DNA from 3 places in the Bacillus pretiosus genome. Region 3 is predicted to be linked to each of the others. Evidence: predicted binding sites of a transcription regulator. Region 3 holds the regulator's gene; each other region holds the start of a gene.
The links. Region 3 encodes Rex, which represses fermentation and respiration genes when NADH is low (regulators of the CRP and FNR family bind a similar motif). Its sites were predicted from a motif close to TTGTGAAATATTTCACAA; they were not measured.
Positions count from the first base shown of each region.

Region 1: a site for Rex is predicted at 2,444-2,461, ahead of qoxA (cytochrome aa3 quinol oxidase subunit II). Genes of this name have one in related genera too.
Region 2: a site for Rex is predicted at 4,796-4,813, ahead of pflB (formate C-acetyltransferase). Genes of this name have one in related genera too.

Region 1 is NZ_CM129593.1:723,167-730,528, reverse strand. Features, by position in the region: gene ACU8YW_RS03665 (C39 family peptidase) at 1-568, opposite strand, end outside; gene ACU8YW_RS03660 (amino acid permease) at 948-2,363, shown strand; gene qoxA (cytochrome aa3 quinol oxidase subunit II) at 2,646-3,521, shown strand; gene qoxB (cytochrome aa3 quinol oxidase subunit I) at 3,555-5,489, shown strand; gene qoxC (cytochrome aa3 quinol oxidase subunit III) at 5,503-6,105, shown strand; gene qoxD (cytochrome aa3 quinol oxidase subunit IV) at 6,106-6,417, shown strand; gene ACU8YW_RS03635 (monovalent cation:proton antiporter family protein) at 6,697-7,362, shown strand, end outside.
Region 2 is NZ_CM129593.1:510,349-517,710, reverse strand. Features, by position in the region: gene ACU8YW_RS02650 (diglucosyl diacylglycerol synthase) at 57-1,223, opposite strand; gene pflA (pyruvate formate-lyase-activating protein) at 1,636-2,367, opposite strand; gene pflB (formate C-acetyltransferase) at 2,436-4,685, opposite strand; gene ACU8YW_RS02635 (glycosyltransferase family 2 protein) at 5,025-6,572, opposite strand; gene ACU8YW_RS02630 (UDP-N-acetyl-alpha-D-glucosaminuronate decarboxylase) at 6,565-7,362, opposite strand, start outside.
Region 3 is NZ_CM129593.1:256,076-263,437, forward strand. Features, by position in the region: gene tsaD (tRNA (adenosine(37)-N6)-threonylcarbamoyltransferase complex transferase subunit TsaD) at 1-131, shown strand, start outside; gene ACU8YW_RS01505 (ABC-F family ATP-binding cassette domain-containing protein) at 539-2,473, opposite strand; gene ACU8YW_RS01510 (redox-sensing transcriptional repressor Rex) at 2,661-3,290, shown strand; gene ACU8YW_RS01515 (YdiK family protein) at 3,320-3,511, opposite strand; gene ACU8YW_RS01520 (CPBP family intramembrane glutamic endopeptidase) at 3,508-4,257, opposite strand; gene groES (co-chaperone GroES) at 4,659-4,943, shown strand; gene groL (chaperonin GroEL) at 4,982-6,616, shown strand; purine riboswitch at 6,756-6,857, shown strand; gene guaA (glutamine-hydrolyzing GMP synthase) at 7,023-7,362, shown strand, end outside.

The sequences.
Region 1 (7,362 bases), 470 kb from region 3:
GTTCATAATATGTAATTTTCACTTCGCCAGAGCTTGTATTCCATGTTTCAAAACTACTCTCGGCTAGTGGCTTAAACGTTGTATTAATAATGACCCATACTGGCGAACCGGAACTAACTACTTTATACATATCTTGCACGTCTCTACCTGTTAAATTAACTACTTTTTCAGGAGCATATTTTTCTGCTAAATTAAAAATGGGTGGATTATATACACCATATCCTGGCTCTGCCTTCGTATAAATATTTCCAACGAACCCCTCATAAGGATTTCCACGTAAATCATTTTGTTCAAATGGAACACGATGAATTTCGCTAGCAAGTTGCATCTTATCTACTTGTATACCTTTGTATTGTAGCAACATAGCCAAACTTGTAACTTCACATCCACGAGGTAATTCTGGTAACTGCTTTATAAACGGAACATTTTCAATCATAGTCGCTTCTTTCATTTCAGATAAAAACTCTAAACGGAACACTTGCGCCTTTTGTATAATTTTATCTTTCCCTATAAAAAACGCGGCAGCAAATATAATTCCAAAAACAAAAAGATATTTTAACTTTTTCATTTTAAACAAAACTCCATTAATTATTATTTTACAGACATACCTCTTATCATTGTACCTTTCTTCTTACTAGTTTGCTAGAAAGATTCTATGAATTATTGTTCACACTTCCATCGTTATAAAATTCTAATTATTTTTAATAAAAAGAAAAAACAATATACTTTTCTGAATATTTTTGCTAAAATCAAAATAATTAACATAGTGAAGATATCACCTTGTTAATAAAAACATTCTTAGAGTATTTAGTCATAGTTCGCATTTTACATACTCCATTCATTTCATAATAAATAAGCCGAGTATGTGTCACATCCCCCACTAATGATTAAAAACTCGGAATGAAAATCAATTCATACATACAAGAAAATAACGGGGTGAGGGGCATATGAATCAACAAGTAGAACAAACAGATTTAAAACGAACAATGAAAAGTAGACACCTATTTATGATTGCACTTGGTGGTGTTATCGGAACTGGCCTATTTATGGGATCTGGTCAAATCGTCCATAACGCCGGTCCTGGTGGTGCTATTCTTGCATTTTTAGTCGGTGGATTTGTTATGTATTTAACGATGTTATGTCTTGGTGAATTATCAGTTGCTATGCCAGAAGCAGGTTCATTCCAAAGCTATGCAAGCAAATTTATTTCACCTGGTTTTGGATTTGTTGTCGGTTGGATGTATTGGTTAAATTGGGCTGTTACAGTTGGGGTAGAGTTAACAACTGTAAGTATTTTAATGAAACGTTGGTTTCCAGACGTTTCTTCGTGGATTTGGTGTGTTACATTTGCAGCAGCACTATTTCTTGTAAACGCATTATCAGCAAAAGCATATGCAGAAGCAGAATTTTGGTTCGCAAGTGTAAAAGTCGCAACCATTGTTATTTTCATCGTACTCGGTGGTGCAGTTATGTTCGGTCTACTAGACTTTAATGGAAAACCAGCGCCAATGCTTCACAATTTCACTGAAAATGGCGGATTATTTCCAAACGGTGCATTAGCTGTTCTTCTTACGATGATTACAGTAAATTACTCCTTCCAAGGAACAGAATTAATCGGAATTGCTTCAGGAGAAAGTGAAAACCCTGAGAAAACAATTCCAAAAGCGATTAAAAATACCATTTGGCGAACTCTCTTCTTCTTCGTCCTAGCAATATCAGTTGTTGTAGGTTTACTCCCATGGCAAGAGGCTAATCTAGTCGAAAGTCCATTTGTACTTGTATTTGATGTGGCTGGTGTTCCATATGCAGCTGACATTATGAACTTTGTTATTATTACAGCAGTATTATCCGTAGCCAACTCTGGTCTATACGCAAATTCTCGTATGCTTTGGGCGATGGCAAAACAAGGAATGGCAAGTCCAGCTTTTACGAAGTTAACTAAAAAAGGAGTGCCACTAAACGCATTAATTTTCAGTCTAATTTTTGCAAGTTTGTCTCTATTAACAAGTATATTTGCGGCAGATACTGTCTTTTTAGTTTTAACATCTATTGCAGCTATGGCCGCTGTCGTAGTTTGGATGTCAATCGCAGCTTCACAGTTTTTCTTCCGTAGAAATTTCTTAAAAAACGGCGGGGACATTAATGATTTAAAATATCGCACACCGCTTTATCCAATCGTTCCAATCGTAGCATTCTCACTCAATTTCATTACATTTGTTAGTTTAGCTTTCATTCCAGATCAGAGAATTGCTCTTTATTGTGGTATTCCATTTATGATTTTTTGTTACATTTTATACCAATTAAAATATAAAAAAGTTGTCACATTTGAACAACAAATAAATCTAAAAAAAGAAGTAAACTAAATATACAAAATATTCAGCTATCTTTCTTATCATAAGATAGCTTTTTTCTATTTCTTGGATATCTTGGTATAACTTTATTTATCTTAAAATTTCCACAATCACGTTTTTCACTGGAAAATAGTTTACAATGTTATCAAGTTACAAATGATATTCACCTTAAAAAGTGTGCATTTGTGTCTATTTTTTAACAATATCACAAAAACTATTGCCATCTATAAATTAATAGGTTTATATTGTTTTATTGGCATAGTTTCAATCCAAGGAGAAAGGAGATTTTCAATCGTGCAACTAAAGAAAACGTTTTGGAAGCTGGCTTCGCTTCTTCCGTTATCATTACTTCTGTTCCTCGGCGGCTGTGATAAGAAACTCGCAGTATTAAATCCGCAAGGACCTGTTGCAAAAGCACAGTATGATTTAATTGTTTGGTCATTCTTGCTTATGTCATTAATTATCGCAATTGTATTCATCTTGTTTACAGTCATCTTGATTCGTTATCGTGAAAAACCAGAGAATATGGACTACGAGCCACCTGAACAACACGGTAACACATTATTAGAAATTATTTGGACGCTTGTTCCTGTTATTATCGTTATCGCATTATCGATTCCAACAGTAAAAGCAACGTATGCTTCGGAAGAGGTTCCGGCAGAGTCCAAACATATTAAACCAGTTGAGATTTATGTTACATCTGCAAACTGGAAATGGTTATTCAGTTACCCAGAGGAAAAAATTGAAACCGTTAACTATTTAAACATCCCAGCTGGTGTACCAATTCAATTCAAACTGACTTCTGTCGGTCCAATGAATGCTTTCTGGGTACCAGAACTTGGTGGTATGAAGTACACTATGGATGGCATGATTATGGATCTTTATTTACAAGCTGATAAGCCTGGTTCTTACCTAGGCCGTAGTGCGAACTTCTCTGGTGAAGGATTCACACATATGGAGTTCGAAGTTGAAGCAAAAACTAAAGAGAAATATGACAAGTGGGTTAAAGAAGTACAACAAACTGCTCCTAAACTAACAGAAGATAAGTACAACGAAATTGTTAAACCTGGTGTAGTTGGTCGTATGACATTCTCTAGTCACCACTTAAGTTATGTAGATCCAAAATCACTTGAATATTGTGATTACAACTACTACAAAAACAAAAAATAATAGCTATTATTCCAACAGATTGGAGTGAACACAGTGAAGCTTGATGAATTCTTTGTCACAGGTGACCCGATTATTTACGGTGCAGACGCTTCTATCGTTCTTGTGACATTAGCAATCATTTTCGTACTAACAAAGTATAAAAAATGGAAATGGCTTTGGGACGAATGGTTAACAACTGTTGACCATAAAAAGATTGGGGCCATGTATATTATCTCTGCGGTTATCATGTTATTCCGTGGTGGTATGGACGGTTTAATGATCCGTGCACAGTTAACATTCCCAGAAACAACTTATTTAAATGCTGAACACTATAACGGAATCTTCACAACACACGGTACAGTTATGATTCTTTTCATGGCGATGCCATTCGTTATGGGATTAATGAACCTTGTAGTACCATTACAAATTGGTGCTCGTGACGTTGCATATCCGTTCTTAAATGCTTTAAGTTTCTGGTTATTCTTCGTCGGAGCAATGTTATTCAACATCGCTTTCGTAATCGGTGGTTCTCCAGACGCTGGGTGGACTTCTTACTTCCCAATGGCAGGTACAGAGTTTACTTCTGGTGTAGGAAATAACTACTACGCAATTGCATTACAGATTTCAGGTCTCGGTACGCTAATGACCGGTATTAACTTCCTTGTTACTATCTTAAAAATGCGTACACCTGGTATGACTTTAATGAGAATGCCAATGTTTACTTGGTCAATCTTAATTACAACAGTTATCATTATTTTCGCTTTCCCAGTATTAACAGTTGCTCTTGCATTAATGACATTTGACCGTCTATTCGATGCTCACTTCTTTACGATGGCGAGCGGCGGTATGCCAATGTTATGGGCCAACCTATTCTGGGTATGGGGTCACCCTGAAGTATATATCGTTATTTTACCGGCATTCGGTATTTTCTCTGAAATCATTAGTACATTCTCACGTAAACGTCTATTCGGTTACAGTGCGATGGTATACTCAATGGTTGCAATTTCTTTACTAAGTTTCGTCGTATGGCTTCATCACTTCTTCACGATGGGTGCAGGTCCAGCGGTTAACTCATTCTTCTCGATTTCGACAATGGCGATTTCGATTCCAACCGGGGTTAAGATCTTTAACTGGTTGTTTACACTGTATAAAGGACGTATTCGTTTTACAGTTCCAATGCTTTGGTCATTGGCATTTATTCCAAACTTCGTAGTCGGTGGGGTTACAGGGGTTATGCTTGGTATGGCAGCAGCTGATTATCAGTACCATAACAGCTACTTCCTAATTGCTCACTTCCACTACGTATTAATCGCAGGTACAGTATTCGCTATGCTTGCTGGATTCACATTCTGGTATCCAAAAATGACTGGTCATATGTTAAACGAACGCCTAGGTAAATGGACATTCTGGATCTTTATGAGCGGATTCAATATCTGTTTCTTCCCAATGTACTTCTTAGGTTTAGACGGTATGACTCGTCGTATGTACACTTACTCTGAAAGTCTTGGATGGGGATGGCTAAACCAAATTGCATCTGTTGGTGCGGTAATGATGGGTATTGGTTTCCTAATTCTTTGTTACAACGTAATTTGGAGTGCTCGTCACGGTGAACGTGACACAACTGGAGATCCATGGGATGGCCGTACACTTGAATGGGCAACTCAATCTCCTGTACAACATTACAACTTCGCGAAACTTCCTGAAATCAAAGAAGCTGATGCTTTCTGGTACATGAAAAAACGCGGAGAAACAGTTACACCAGCAGCAGAAGATTTAAAACCAATTCACATGCCAAGTAACTCTGGCGTGCCTATTATTGCGTCTTTATTCTTCGGTCTTGCAGGTTTCGCATTAGTATTTAGCTGGTTCTGGCTTGCAGCAATCGGCGGCGTTGGTATTTTAGCTTGCTTAATCTATCGTTCGTTCGATTATGATGATGGCTACTACGTAAGCGTTGATGAAATTAAAGAAACAGAACATATAGCATGAGAGGTGAAATGATATGGCGGCTTTAGATAAAAGCTTACCTTTGGAATATCAATCCGAGCAAAGCAGATTGAATATCCTAGGATTTTGGATTTTTCTTGGGGCTGAAATTATGCTGTTCGCAACACTTTTCGCCTCTTATCTAGTACTTGCTGGTCGTACGGCTGATGGCCCAACTCCAGCGCAACTGTTTGAACTTAAAACGCTTTTAATTCAAACATTACTACTTTTAACAAGTAGTTTCACATGTGGTATCGTAATTCACGAAATGCGTAAGCACAACCAAAAAGCAATGCTTGGATGGTTCATCCTTACATTACTTTTAGGTGCAGGTTTCCTATTCTTTGAAATCGAAGAGTTCATTATGTACATCGGTGAAGGCGCAACAATTCAAACAAGTGCTTTCCTATCTGCATTCTTCGTTCTTCTTGGAACACATGGTGCCCACGTAACAGGCGGTATCATTTGGGCAACTTGTGTTATTATCCAAATTTTAAAACGAGGTTTAACACCAGTTACAGCGCGTAAAGTATTCATTATCAGCTTATATTGGCATTTCCTTGATCTAGTTTGGGTATTTATTTACACACTAGTTTACTTGAACGGGATGGTGGCGTAAATGGATCAAAATAACAACCAAGCAAACGGGCATGCGCATAGCGGATTCCCTTGGTCACACGTTTTCGGATTTATTTTATCGCTTGCACTAACGTTTCTAGCGTTATACGTGGCACTTTATACAAACTTGCCACTTTCAACGATCTTAACAACTATTATCGTAATGGCTGTTGCGCAAGCGTTGTTACAATTAATTATGTTCATGCATTTAAAAGAAGGAGAAGGAAGAGTTCAAATCCTTACAATGATATACAGTTTCTTCGTTGCAACTGCAACAGTTGGCTTAACTGTATGGATCTTCTTCTCAATGTAATGTGCATGAAAAAGACTGCTGAGATTCCTCAGCAGTCTTTTTTTATTCCTCATTAACGAGCAGTAAGACCCCAGGGGGATCTGCCCGTAAAAGCCTTCACTTTATACCCTCCCCTATTACATCCACATTACGGAATTAACAACAGAATCATGAAAAATATACTTATTATGACAAATTTTAAGAAAACTCTTTCTTTATGAAATCGAATCCATATGCGTTGCTTTTCTACCTATTATATGGCTAAATAGGTACTATATTTATTTGAAGGGAGAGAACGCAATGGAACATCATACTTCTGTTCTATCACTTATGGTTGTCGTTGCAATCGCGTTTCTAGTTCCCCTTTTGTTACAACGCTTTAAATTGAAAGCACTTCCTGTCGTTGTTGCAGAAATCATCGCAGGAATCTTTGTAGGTAAAAGTGGGTTTAATATTATTGAGCCAGATATGTGGCTTCAAGTCTTATCGACACTAGGATTTATCTTCTTAATGTTCTTAAGCGGTTTAGAAATTGATTTTTCTATCTTTAAACAAAAAGGGAAAAAGAATACGACAAACGAACCAAACACATTCCAAGCAGCAAGCATTATCTTCTTATTTATTTTCATCTTATCTTATGCCCTATCATTACTGTTCGTATGGCTAGGATTCGTGGATAATGCAATGTTTATGACTTTAATTATTTCAACTATTTCTTTAGGTGTTGTTGTACCAACATTAAAAGAAAATAACTTAGGAAAAACGGCAATCGGACAAATCATTTTATTAGTCGCTGTTATTGCAGATTTAGTTACAATGATTTTACTCGCTGTATTCGTCGGATTAAATTCCGAAAGCGGCCAAAGCATGTGGCTCCTTCTTCTTCTATTCGGCGCTGGTATTGTTATTTACTTCGTTGCAAAACGCTTTAAAAACATTCCATACTTAGATAGCTTAAAAGCTGGT
Region 2 (7,362 bases), 250 kb from region 3:
TTTATCTTATAAAACAATAAAGAACCCTCTTTAAACATATAAAAGAGGGTTTCATATTAAGTAAATAATTGTGCAAGAGCAGGTGATTTAATAGGTATATGATTCGGTTCTACATGATTTTCTGTCAAAATTGTATCCACAATATGACCAGCTGGCTCCGGACGATAAATGCTTTTCATCGCTTCTTTCATTTGAAGAAGCTTCATATCATCTTGTAATAACGCCTCTGTCTTTGCAAAAACCTCACTATCATCACGAATGACAACTGCAGCTCCTTTTCTTTCAAAGTACATCGCATTTTCATTTTCTTGCCCTGGAACAGGCTTATATAAAATGACAGGTACTTGCAATGCTGCCGCTTCACTTAACGTAATACCGCCTGGCTTCGTAATCATACAAGAAGTAACACGGAATAATTCATCAATATTTTCAACATAACCAAATACTTTTAATGCATCAGGATTTTTTTCCTGTACTCCTAATAAATCCTGTTTTAACGCTTCATTCTTTCCACAAACGACAACTACTTGTAAATCAGGTAATGACATAAATGATTGGCATAGTTCTTTTACACTTCCTAATACCCCATGAGCACCTGCTACAATTAGTAAAATCTTTTTATTCTTACATAACTGATATTTATTATATATAATGTCTGGATTGATCTTCAGCTCAAAACTACTACGAATCGGAATTCCAGTTTCAACAATTTGCTCCGAGGGCACACCAATATCAACCATAATTTTTTTCACGTGATCCGTTGCTACAAAATAACGATCTACTTCCCGATGAATCCATATTTTGTGCACACAAAAATCCGTTAATACGTTATAAACAGGAATTGAAATACCTGTTTGCTTTTTTAACTCTGGTACAGCTATGATCGGAAAAGTATTAATAACAATATCCGGTTTCTCTGCTTGTAAAAGTAATTTCAAACGTTTTCTTCCAAAGTTCGCATACCAAGATGCTATTTTTTTATCATAAATTTTTTCTACGCCATAATAAAACAAGCGGTATAATTCTTTTCCTATTGTATAACTTTTTAAATATAAATATTTTGTAATATCGGTTATAACTGGATGTGATTCTCCGAACAAATCGCATACAATTACATCTTTAATTCCTTTTTGGCGAAATGTTTGTTCTAATGTTTTCGCTACTTGCACATGACCATTACCGTAATGTGCAGTTAATATTAAAACCTTGGGGTTTTTTATCAAACAAATCCACTCCTAGCTTATTGTTTCTCCATATTGCATATACGACAATAGGAAAAACATTTTCCTTAAAAATTACATAAACAGATTCTAATACTTCTCTTTCAGCTATGTACCTGTCGTGGATATGCAAAGCATATAAGATTGACCCCTTAATCCTATCTGTGCTCATATCTTTACATTATACTTTCCTATAAGAGCTTTCGCAATAACTTACAAATGTTCTCTATTCCATGATACTCACTCTTTTACTTCTTAATTCTTTTTACTATTTTGATTTCCCTTTACAATTATGTAAATTTCTCCACTTATTCCTTACAAAAATATGGATATTCTATTTTTAGTATACTCTTTTCTATATACATACTCTAGGTTTTATTGTAAAGAAAGCAAAAAGCCTAATCCAATATTTGGATTAGACTGCTTGTAAAATATGTCTTGCTTGCTCTACATTTTTTTCAGTAGGTGGTTCTACATTCGCGAGTGGATATTTATGCCCAAGTGCCTCCCATTTATATACACCAAGCTTATGATATGGTAGCACTTCAACCTTCTGAACATTAGACAGGCTTTGAATAAAGCTAGATAATTTTTGTAGATCCTCTTCATTATCCGTAACACCAGGAACTAATACGTGTCTTACCCAAATTGGTTTATTTTTATCCGATAAATAACGAGCAAATTGTAAAATATGTTCATTTGGTTTCCCTGTTAATTTACGGTGTTTCTTTGAATCAATATGTTTCAAATCCAATAAAACTAAATCTGTGTAATCCATTAAAATATCTAGCTTATTTTGGAATTCTGGTTCTTCAGAATAACAACCACCCGAAGAATCAATTGTTGTATGAATTCCAACTTCCTTACATTTCTTAAATAATTCAATTAAGAAATCTAGCTGTAGTAATGGTTCACCACCACTAACTGTTATACCGCCTCCAGAAGCTTCAATAAAAGGAAGGTAACATGTCACATCCTGCATTACTTCTTCAACTGTTATTTCTTTTCCTTTACCGATCTCCCACGTATCAGCATTATGACAGTATTGACAACGTAATAAACACCCTTGTGTAAATATGACATAACGAATTCCTGGGCCATCAACAGTACCACAAGACTCTACAGAATGAATTCTTCCTTTTATCATGTTACTTCCTCCTTTATTGAAGTAGCCCCCCTCTGCTATTTATAAAAAGCAGAGGGACACTTTTTCACTTACATACTTTCATGCATTGTACGATTAATTACATCGATTTGTTGTTCACGAGTTAATTTAATAAAGTTTACAGCGTAACCAGATACGCGAATTGTTAATTGTGGATATTTCTCAGGATGTTCCATCGCATCCATTAATGTTTCACGATTAAATACGTTAATATTTAAGTGATGGCCTTCTTTTACTGCATAACCATCAAGCATTGATACTAAGTTACGTACTTGTACATCATCTTCTTTACCAAGTGCTTTTGGAATAATAGAGAATGTATTAGAAATACCATCTTGTGCATCTTCATATGGTAATTTAGCTACAGATAATAATGAAGCTAATGCACCTTTTGTATCACGACCATGCATTGGGTTCGCACCTGGTGCAAATGGTTCTCCAGTACGGCGACCATCTGGAGTGTTACCAGTTTTCTTACCGTATACAACGTTAGATGTGATTGTTAAGATCGACATTGTATGAACAGAATTTCTGTATGTTTTATGTTTACGAAGTTTATTCATAAATGTTTTTACAAGATTTACAGCGATTTCATCTACACGGTCATCATTGTTACCGTATTTAGGGAAATCTCCTTCGATTTCAAAGTCAACTGCAATACCGTTTTCATCACGAATTGGTTTTACTTTTGCGTGTTTAATTGCACTTAAAGAGTCTGCTACTACAGATAGACCCGCGATACCTGTTGCCATTGTACGAAGAACATTTGTATCATGAAGTGCCATTTCAATACGTTCGTAGCTATATTTATCATGCATGTAATGAATAACATTTAATGTGTTTAAATATAGACCTGCTAACCATTCCATTGTCATATCAAACTTACGCATAACTTCTTCATAATCTAATACTTCAGAAGTAATCGGTGCGTACTCAGGACCAACTTGTGCTTTAGATTTTTCATCTTTACCACCGTTAATCGCATATAGTAATGCTTTTGCTAAGTTTGCACGTGCGCCGAAGAACTGCATTTGTTTACCAATTCTCATTGCAGATACACAACAAGCAATTCCGTAGTCATCACCGTAGTCAGCACGCATAATGTCATCATTTTCATATTGAATTGCTGATGTTTTAATAGACATTTTCGCACAGTAGTTTTTAAAGTTCTGCGGTAATTGTTTAGACCAAAGAACTGTTAAGTTTGGTTCTGGAGCTGGTCCTAAATTATCTAATGTATGCAAGAAACGGAATGAGTTCTTTGTTACTAATGGACGACCATCTAATGCCATACCACCGATAGACTCAGTTACCCAAGTTGGGTCACCAGAGAATAATTCATTATAATCAGGTGTTCTTGCAAATTTCACAAGACGTAATTTCATAATGAAGTGATCCACAATTTCTTGTACTTCTTCTTCTGTTAAAGTACCATTTGCTAAATCTCTTTCAATATAAATATCTAAGAATGTAGAAGTACGTCCAAGACTCATTGCAGCTCCGTTTTGCTCTTTAATTGCTGCAAGATATGCGAAGTATAACCATTGGAATGCTTCTTGTGTGTTTGTTGCTGGCTTAGAAATATCAAAGCCATGAGAAGCAGCCATTTGTTTTAACTCTTGAAGTGCACGCATTTGCTCAGATAACTCTTCGCGTAAACGCATTGTATCTTCGCTCATTACACCGCCAGTTAAATTCAAATCAGCTTTTTTCGCTTCAATTAAATGATCAATACCATATAATGCTACGCGTCGGTAGTCACCGATAATACGTCCACGTCCGTATGCATCTGGAAGACCAGTAATTACACCTGATTTACGTGCATTTCTCATTTCTGGTGTATAAGCATCGAATACACCTTGGTTATGAGTTTTTCTCCAATCTCTAAAAATACGACTAAGCTCTTTATCCATTTCGTATCCATAAGATTCACAAGCTTGTTCCGCCATACGAATACCACCATATGGTTGTAAAGAACGTTTAAATGGTTTTTCAGTTTGGAAACCGACTACTTTTTCAATATCTTTATTTAAATATCCTGGTTCATGTGATGTAATAGAAGAAACAATTTTTGTATCCATATCAAGAACGCCACCGTTTTCACGTTCTTTCGTTGTTAAATCCATTACTTGATCCCAAAGTTGTTTCGTTGCTTCAGTTGCTCCCGCTAAGAAAGATTCGTCTCCTTCGAAAACGTTTACATTATTTAAAATGAAATCGCGAACATCAATCTCTGCTTTCCATTTTTCACCTTTAAAGTTTTCCCATGCGTTTTTAACATTTTCTAATACTTGAGTCATCCTAATCTCCTCCATTTTTGATTAGTACAGGACTAAGATTTTTTATATAACAGCTTACACACTTAGAATACTACTTTTTTGCTAAAGTGAACGAAATAGTTGTGACATATTTGTGAAATGTTGAGCAAACTACTATATGCACAGTGTTAACTTCACTTAAAAGTCTTTATAATTAACCCTTTCCTTAATTGTATTTTTTTGGTATCCTTATATACGAGTCCTATTTTGTAATATAAGAACAATACCCATTGTAGAGCTGTAATACTCTTATCTCCTAATCTGTTATAGTTTTTATAACAGAACAAAAAAGTGTACATATGTTGTACACTTTTTTTGTTACTACTCTAAAACATCTCTTTTTCTATTCCCATCATAGAATCCACCACGGCTACCTTCTAATACAATTAATTGCTCTAATCCTTCTATATGATCACCTATAATTCGCAAGACAGCTGGAGGATGACCTATTTTTGCAAAATGTTCACTGGGACGAATGCGGTTCATCTTATCGACCTCTACACGACTTACACACGCAATTTCGAATCCTGAAAGAATAGCTTTCACTTGCGCTACGCAAGGTGACAATAAAGACCTATACCCAATTGATTTCAAACACTTCTGGCTAAACGCATTAGGTACAGCGATAAGAGATCCTACTCCTAAATCTTTTCTATCACAAGCTAAATTTAATGCATATTTAAATGCAGTTACAAGATGAAGCGGTACTCTTAAATCTAAATAATGATTTAGATCATTTAATGCGACATCCATTCCATCTGCAATAGCTTTTGCAAATGGATATAGCTCACTAGCTGGAATAACAAAATCACCGTCTATAAATAATACAATTTCTCCTTTGGCGAAATAAGTCCCAAGTGAACGTCCCACATCGTTGCCAAGTGCTTCTTTATATACAATTGTTGTTGCTCCCTTGTCTTTTGCAATCGTTGCTGTTTTATCAGACGAACCATTTACAACAACGATAATTTCAAAAGGTTCAATTTTGCGAAGCTCTTCTATAACATTTCCAATTGTTTTCTCTTCATCTTGTACAGGAATAATGACTGATAATTGCTTTCCTTTATACAATTTAGATGTAATGCCCCATCCTTGATAAAGATCTTCGAAATCTAAAGTATGATAGACACTATCTCTTTTCCTATTTCCATCATAATATCCTCCGCGCTCATCACTACCTACTATTCGCTCCGCTACAGCTTCTATATGATCACCTATCATCCGTTTTTCAGATTGCGAAAGACCCGTGCCATATGCAGCATGCTCGGTCGGCCGAAATTTATTTGGCGTAATAACGTCAATTGCACAATGCCGACTAATTCTCCATTCGCTTTGAACGAGGCGTAAATGAGCCAAAATAGGATTAACAAAACATTCATATCCGATGCTTTGAACGACCTCTTTCGTCAGCGCATGAGGTGCATCTAATAAGGAATCAATTTTTAATTCTTCACGCTCTAACATTGCATTTAATATTTGGCGCCATACGGTAATAGAATGCGGTTTTTGTTTCTTTAAAAATAATGCGTCCAAATTATTTAAAACGATGTCGGCCTGATCATGTAAAATCGGATTCAGGAATAATTGTAATTTTGAAATTTGAATAGCAAAATCACCATCTATAAATAGTAATACATCACCTATCGCGTGTTTTGCGCCAATCGCGCGGCCAACATCGTTCCCTAGTAGCTCTATATACTTGATTACTTTACACCCTAAACGATCAGCAACTTCTTCTGTACCATCGTTACAACCGTTTGCTACTACAATAATCTCTATTGGATTTAATCCTTTTGCCGATTGGATAACATCTGAAATCGTTTCAACTTCATTACATACAGGTATAATGACCGATAGTGACTTAGCCATTATTTTCTTCACGGAACCACTTAATAGTTTCTTTCAATCCTTCTTCCCATGTTACTTCTGCTTGAAACTGAACAAGTTCTCTTAATTTCGCAACATCTGGTCTTCTATTTGGAATTTCTTCAAAGCCATGTGGGTACACCTCTTCAAAAGGAACTTGAACAATCTTTGAAGAGGATTTCGTTAGCTTTTTAATTACTTCTGCCACTTCTTTTATACTCTTTTCATTGTCAGAACCTATGTTAATAATTTCACCATTTACATTCTCATCCATCGCTCGAATCGTTGCCTCTACCGCATCACTTACATACGTAAAACAACGTGTCTGCTCTCCATCTCCATATACGAGAATGTCTTCTCCTTGCAAAGCCGCACTAATAAATCGTGGGATTACCCCTGCATACGGACCATCTTTCGCTCTTGGACCATAAATATTAAAATAACGAACAATCGTTACCGGTAAACCTTCTAATGCGTATCCTAAACATAATGTTTCTTCTAATGTTTTACACACTGCATAACTCCAGCGTATTTTAGAAGTTGCCCCGTATAATCGATCTCCCTCTTCAGAGAAGGGTGGCTTTGCCTTACCATATACTTCTGAAGTAGAAGCAAAGACCACTTTCTTCTTTTCTTTTAGCGCTGCTTGTAAAATATTTCTCGTTCCATCAAAATTTGTTTCAATAAGCTCTATACTCTTTTCCATTGTCGTTTTCACGCCTAAAATTGCTGCTAAATGAAACACTACATCATGTTGGTTTACTAATTCATAAATAGAATTTTTATCTAAAAC
Region 3 (7,362 bases):
TTATTCCTCCACTATCTTTATGTACCGATAATGCAGCGATGATTGCAGCCGCAGGTACAATTGCATATGAACAAGGAAAACGTGCTACATTAGCTCTAAATGCAAATCCAGGATTAGATATTGAAGAATAGTTATGCACAAAATTAACCACAGCTTGTGGATAAAACCCATATTATCTGTTGATAATGTGGGTTTTATTGTGTATATAAAATGTTGATAACTTTTTTGGAAGTTGTGGATAATGTGGAAAAGTTATTTTGGGGTTTATTTTATAAAGGTGGATATGTGTATAAACCTGTGGATAAAGCAGAAGAAGTCTGACCTTTGAATGTATTCTTTTTTGGGAAATAAATCGCAAGAAGATATCTCTAAAAAACATTTTGAAATGTCCCCTTATTATAGGGGCGAGCCAACATTGTCAAACTTTGTCGGTAAATCGGTATGTCGTGTCGAATCGTTTATACCCCAGCTAGAAGATAAAAAGGATGTCGCATAGTCAAAAATCCCGACTTATGAGACATCCTTCTTATTCATACTCTTATAAATGTAATTCTTCCCATTCTGCCATACAAGCATCAAGTTGCTCTTGTAGTGTTTGCTTTTTCGTTGTAATTTCACTAGCCTTTTCATAATCTGCGTATATTTCTGGTAAGCAAAGTTGATCTTCTAACGTAGCAATTTCTTCTTCAAATTCTACAATATTTTGTTCTAGTTCCTCAATTTTTCGAGTGCGTTGACGTTCTAATTGTTTACGCTCTTTTTCTTCGAGATAATTTAATTTTTCTTGCGCTACAGTTTTTTGAACAGGTGCTTGGTTTTCTTGCTGTTCTTGTTGTTCAAATGCTGCACGTTCAATCATTTCATTTTTCTTCTCCACATAGTAATCGTAATCGCCTAAATACTCTTGTGCACCTTCTGTTGACAACTCAACAACGGTCGTCGTTACACGATTAATAAAGTAGCGGTCATGTGAAACAAATAGAAGGGTGCCTGGATAATCAATTAAAGCATTCTCCAAAATTTCTTTACTATTTAAATCAAGATGGTTCGTAGGTTCATCGAGAATTAATAAATTTGATTTTTGCATCATAAGTTTTGCAAGAGCTAATCGAGCTTTTTGTCCACCACTAAGAGAAGATACTGGTTTTAGTACATCATCCCCTGTGAATAAGAAGTTACCTAATATCGTGCGAATTTCTTTTTCGGGCTGCAATGGATATTCATCCCATAACTCATTTAAAACTCGCTTAGAAGATGTTAAGTTTGCTTGTTCTTGATCATAATAACCAACAGATACATTGGATCCGAAAGAAACATCACCATTTAATAGTGGTAACTTATTCACAAGTGATTTTAATAATGTGGATTTTCCAATTCCGTTTGGACCAACTAAAGCAACGCTATCCCCGCGAGTTAAGCGCATAGTTACATGTTCAATAATCGGATCATCATCATAGCCGATAGTTGCATCCTTTACTTGTAAAACATCATTTCCACTTTGTTTTTCGATATCGAAGTAGAAGGATGCTGACTTAGAATCACCTAATGGTCTAGTCAATAATTCCATTCTATCTAATTGTTTACGACGGCTTTGAGCACGTTTTGTCGTAGATGCGCGCGCTATATTTTTTTGAACGAAATCCTCAAGCTTAGCGATTTCATCTTGTTGTTTTTCATAACGTTTCATGTCTTGCTCGTATAATGCTGATTTTAAGTCTAAATATTTACTGTAGTTACCAACAAATCGTCTGCTTTCTTTATTCGAAATTTCATATACTTGTGTAACGAGTTTATCTAAGAAATAACGGTCATGGGAAACGATTAGTATTGCGCCAGGATAGCCTTGTAAATATTGTTCAAGCCATGTTAATGTTTCGATGTCTAAATGGTTTGTAGGCTCGTCCAAAATAAGTAGGTCTGGTTTCGTTAATAATAATTTACCGAGAGCTAATCGTGTTTTTTGTCCACCGCTTAATGTAGAAATCGTCGTCTGGTGCGTTTCAACTGGGAAGCCAAGACCACTTAAAATCGAGCGAATATCTGCTTCATATTGATATCCACCTTGATCTTTATAATCTAATTGCAATTGGTCATAATCAGCTAATAATCTTTCATATGTAGCCTCGTTTGAAAAGTTTTCTTCTTTTCCCATCTCTTGCTCTAGCCTTCGAAGTTTTGTCTCCATTTGCTGCAAGTGTGTAAAGACGGTTAACATTTCATCCCAAATTGTTAAAGACGTTTCTAACCCGGTATTTTGAGCTAAATATCCGATTGAGACATCTTTTGGTTTTATAATTTCGCCACCATCATGAGATAGCTCACCAGCTATTATTTTTAATAGTGTAGATTTTCCGGCCCCATTTCGTCCGACTAATGCGATACGATCTTTCGTTTGAACTTCCAATTTTATGTTTGCAAGAATCGTTTCGGCACCGTATAATTTCGTAAGCGCGTTTACTTGTAATAAAATCAATGTTTTCACCTCAAATAATTTCTTAACTTTGCCATGTTTATATTTCTCAATCATACTAAAAATAGTGTATAGTTTAAAATAAAGAGAGAATACTTCTTCTCTTTATTATACAGGGAAATTCATGAGTGCTAAACTTCTGTATTTGATTCAAGTATATGAATAAAGGTAGGAAGAGAGGAGAGGTTATATGGAGCAGCAAAAAATTCCACAGGCCACTGCCAAACGATTGCCTCTATACTATCGATTTATCCAAAACTTATCTCTTTCTGGTAAGCAACGTGTTTCATCAGCCGAATTGAGTGAAGCGGTAAAAGTTGATTCCGCAACGATTCGAAGAGATTTTTCATATTTTGGAGCGTTAGGGAAAAAAGGTTATGGATATAACGTAAATTATTTATTATCATTTTTCCGTGAAACACTCGACCAAGATGATATAACACGTGTAGCACTTATTGGAGTAGGTAATTTAGGGACCGCTTTCTTACATTATAATTTCACGAAAAACAATAATACAAAAATTGAAATGGCGTTTGATGTTAGTGAAGAGAAAGTCGGGACAGAAATCGGGGGCATTCCTGTATATCATTTAGATGAATTAGAAGAACGTTTATCAACTGATATACAAGTGGCAATATTAACAGTACCCGCTACAGTGGCACAATCTGTAGCAGATAGATTGGCAGAAACGAACGTGCATGGTATTTTAAATTTCACACCAGCGCGCTTAAATGTGTCAGATAATATAAGAATTCACCATATTGATTTAGCGGTAGAGTTACAAACACTTGTTTACTTTTTAAAGAATTATCCACAATAAAACGCAGAGGAAGCGACCTCTGCGTTTTATTATTGTTTTTTCTTTGTGAATTTAACTAAGATAAGGCGAAGTGCCAAATTAAAATCAATTGTTGCCATAACTGCAAATAGTATTGTCCACATATTCCAGATTGTATCTGTTACGTTCGTAATGGCGAAGCGTGTAAAGATACATCCTAGAAGGAAGTACAATGCAGCCATGAACAATGGTGAGTTCCTCATACTAAAAATCCTCCGATAAAGCCTTGCATTTTTTCAGCTTCTTTAATCATTTCTTGAATTTGTTCATTGCTCATTAAAACTTGAGCAACTGCAACTAATGTATTCATTGCAACATGAGCTGCGATAGGGACGATAATACGCTTCGTTTTTACATATAAAAAGGCGAATACGAGTCCCATAGAAGTGTATACCAATAAGTGAGTGAAATCAAAATGAATTGCTGCGAATACAAGAGAACTAATGATAGCAGCAATAAAGAAGTTAAACTTCTTATAAAGTGTACCAAATAAAATTTTTCTAAATACGATTTCTTCCAAAATAGGTCCTATTATAGAGATAACGATAAGGAACCAAGGTGTCGTTTTTGCGATATCCATAAGTCTTGCTGTATTTTCTGATCCAGGTTTAATTCCTAATACACGCATTTCTATCATACCGGCAATACTTTGTGAGAAAAATGCTAGGAAGAACCCGATAAAAATCCAACCAATCGTAGCTGGAACAGTAGAGCGCATTGTATCTAAACGTCTGTCACGAATATCTGTTCTAAGTAACCAAAGTACGATACATAATGCAATAAAGAAGCTAATGATTGCCCAGTGGCCAGTTATGAGTTGAAATTTCTCTTCTCTAGTAAATCCCCTGTTATCATAAAGTCCAGTTTTCAGCAGAAGTGGTAATCCAGCAATGGATGATAACTGCATTAAAATGTATGTAACGATAACCCACCAATATTGTTTTTTCAAATGGTTTAACCATCCTTTCTAACTCTAGTGTATGAGATAAGGTAGGATAACATGTAAGTATGCTACCTACGATATAAACCTCGCTTAAATTATGTTTTTTTCGTAAATCCTTATTTGAAATTATAATAGAAGACAGGAGAAAGTTGTGTGTATAGCGAAAACAACTTAGGGTGTCCTTTCATATTGTAACATACGAGTAGGGGAAACAACGATTCATATAGTAAAGGTAGAAGAAGAGGGACTCTATATAGAAAAGTGTATAGCTTAATTTGCGAAAAAATTATGATTTTTTTACTTGCAAAAGAAATTGAGATTATTTATTATTATAAGTGTGTTAGCACTCGGGTGACTTGAGTGCTAATAAATAAAATTTACATAACAAAATGAGGAGGTTATTGTTCATGCTAAAGCCATTAGGTGATCGCGTTGTAATTGAGCTTGTTCAAGCAGAAGAAAAAACAGCAAGTGGTATTGTATTACCAGACACTGCAAAAGAAAAACCACAAGAGGGTAAAGTTATTGCAGTAGGTACTGGTCGAGTGCTTGAAAATGGTGAGCGTGTTGCTCTAGAGGTAGCTGCAGGTGATCTTATCATCTTCTCAAAATATGCAGGTACTGAAGTAAAATATGAAGGTACTGACTACTTGATTTTACGTGAAAGTGACATTTTAGCAGTTATCGGTTAATTATATAAATCTTAAAAAATTCAAGGGGGTCAATTATTATGGCAAAAGATATTAAATTTAGTGAAGAAGCACGTCGTTCGATGCTTCGCGGTGTCGACACTCTTGCAAACGCAGTAAAAGTAACGCTTGGACCAAAAGGTCGTAACGTTGTACTTGAGAAAAAATTTGGTTCACCACTTATTACAAATGATGGTGTAACAATCGCAAAAGAAATCGAATTAGAAGATGCATTCGAAAACATGGGTGCAAAATTAGTAGCAGAAGTTGCTAGCAAAACAAATGATGTAGCTGGTGACGGAACAACAACTGCAACTGTATTAGCACAAGCTATGATTCGTGAAGGTCTTAAAAACGTAACAGCTGGTGCGAACCCAATGGGTCTTCGTAAAGGTATCGAAAAAGCTGTTACTGCTGCAATTGCAGAATTAAAAGAGATTTCTAAACCAATCGAAGGCAAATCTTCTATCGCACAAGTAGCTGCTATTTCTGCAGCTGACGAAGAAGTAGGTCAATTAATCGCTGAAGCAATGGAGCGCGTTGGTAACGACGGCGTTATTACTTTAGAAGAATCTAAAGGATTTACAACAGAATTAGACGTAGTAGAAGGTATGCAATTTGATCGTGGATATGCATCTCCTTACATGATTACTGATTCTGACAAAATGGAAGCAGTTCTTGATAACCCATACATCTTAATTACTGATAAGAAGATTTCTAACATCCAAGAAATCTTACCAGTATTAGAGCAAGTGGTACAACAAGGTAAACCACTTCTTATCATCGCTGAAGATGTAGAAGGCGAAGCTTTAGCTACATTAGTAGTGAACAAACTTCGTGGTACATTCAATGTAGTAGCTGTTAAAGCTCCTGGATTTGGTGACCGTCGTAAAGCAATGCTAGAAGATATCGCAATCTTAACTGGTGGCGAAGTAATCACTGAAGAATTAGGTCGTGACTTAAAATCTGCTACAATTGAATCTTTAGGACGTGCTGGTAAAGTTGTTGTAACGAAAGAAAACACAACTGTAGTTGAAGGTATCGGAAATTCACAACAAATCGAAGCTCGCATCGGTCAAATCCGCGCGCAATTAGAAGAAACTACTTCTGAATTCGATCGTGAAAAATTACAAGAGCGTCTTGCAAAACTTGCAGGTGGCGTAGCAGTAATTAAAGTAGGTGCAGCAACTGAAACTGAGTTAAAAGAGCGCAAACTTCGCATTGAAGATGCACTTAACTCAACTCGTGCAGCAGTAGAAGAAGGTATCGTTGCAGGTGGTGGTACTTCACTTATGAACGTATACACGAAAGTAGCTTCTATCGTAGCTGAAGGCGACGAAGCAACAGGTATCAACATCGTACTTCGCGCACTAGAAGAGCCAGTTCGTCAAATCGCAATCAACGCTGGTCTAGAAGGATCTGTAGTTGTAGAGCGTCTAAAAGGCGAAAAAGTAGGCGTTGGTTTCAACGCAGCTACTGGCGAGTGGGTTAACATGCTTGAAACTGGTATCGTAGATCCAGCTAAAGTAACTCGTTCTGCACTTCAAAACGCAGCATCTGTTGCAGCTATGTTCTTAACGACTGAAGCTGTAGTTGCTGACAAGCCAGAACCAAATGCACCAGCAATGCCTGACATGGGCGGCATGGGCATGGGCGGTATGGGCGGAATGATGTAATTCCGTTTGCTCGAAAAACATCCATTTCTATATAGAAATGGATGTTTTTTTATGTTTTTTAGAAAAGGAAATTAATTTCTGTAGAATTTTGTCGCTTTCTCTCTTGACCATATCGATACTTCATTGTTAGAATCTAGGGAGATAATATAAAAAAATCCTTCATATATCCTCGATGATATGGTTTGAGAGTCTCTACCGGGTTACCGTAAACAACCTGACTATGAAGGCAGTGCGTCTTATATTTATAAAGAGCGGAAGACTATCTTTCTTTATAAAGCCAGACCCCTGCCTTTTCTTTGTTATGAGACTAGAGGCGGAGGACTGGCTTTTTTTATTATATTAGTAATGCTTTTTGCCTAATTGGTAAAAATATTTATATACGAGAACTAACGTTGGGGTGATTATTTTGAAGAAGCAGCATGATACAATTATCGTTTTAGATTTTGGGAGTCAGTACAATCAGTTAATAGCACGTCGAATTCGTGAGTTCGGTGTATACAGTGAACTTCATCCACATACAATTACTGCAGAAGAAATTAAAGCAATGAATCCAAAAGGGATTATCTTCTCTGGTGGACCAAATAGTGTATACGGTGAAGGCGCATTACATTGTGATGAAAAAATCTTTGAACTAGGATTACCGATCTTTGGTATTTGTTACGGTATGCAGCTTATGACGCAACACTTCGGTGGGAAAGTAGAACGTGCAAACCACCGTGAGTACGGAAAAGCTGTTCTTAAAGTAG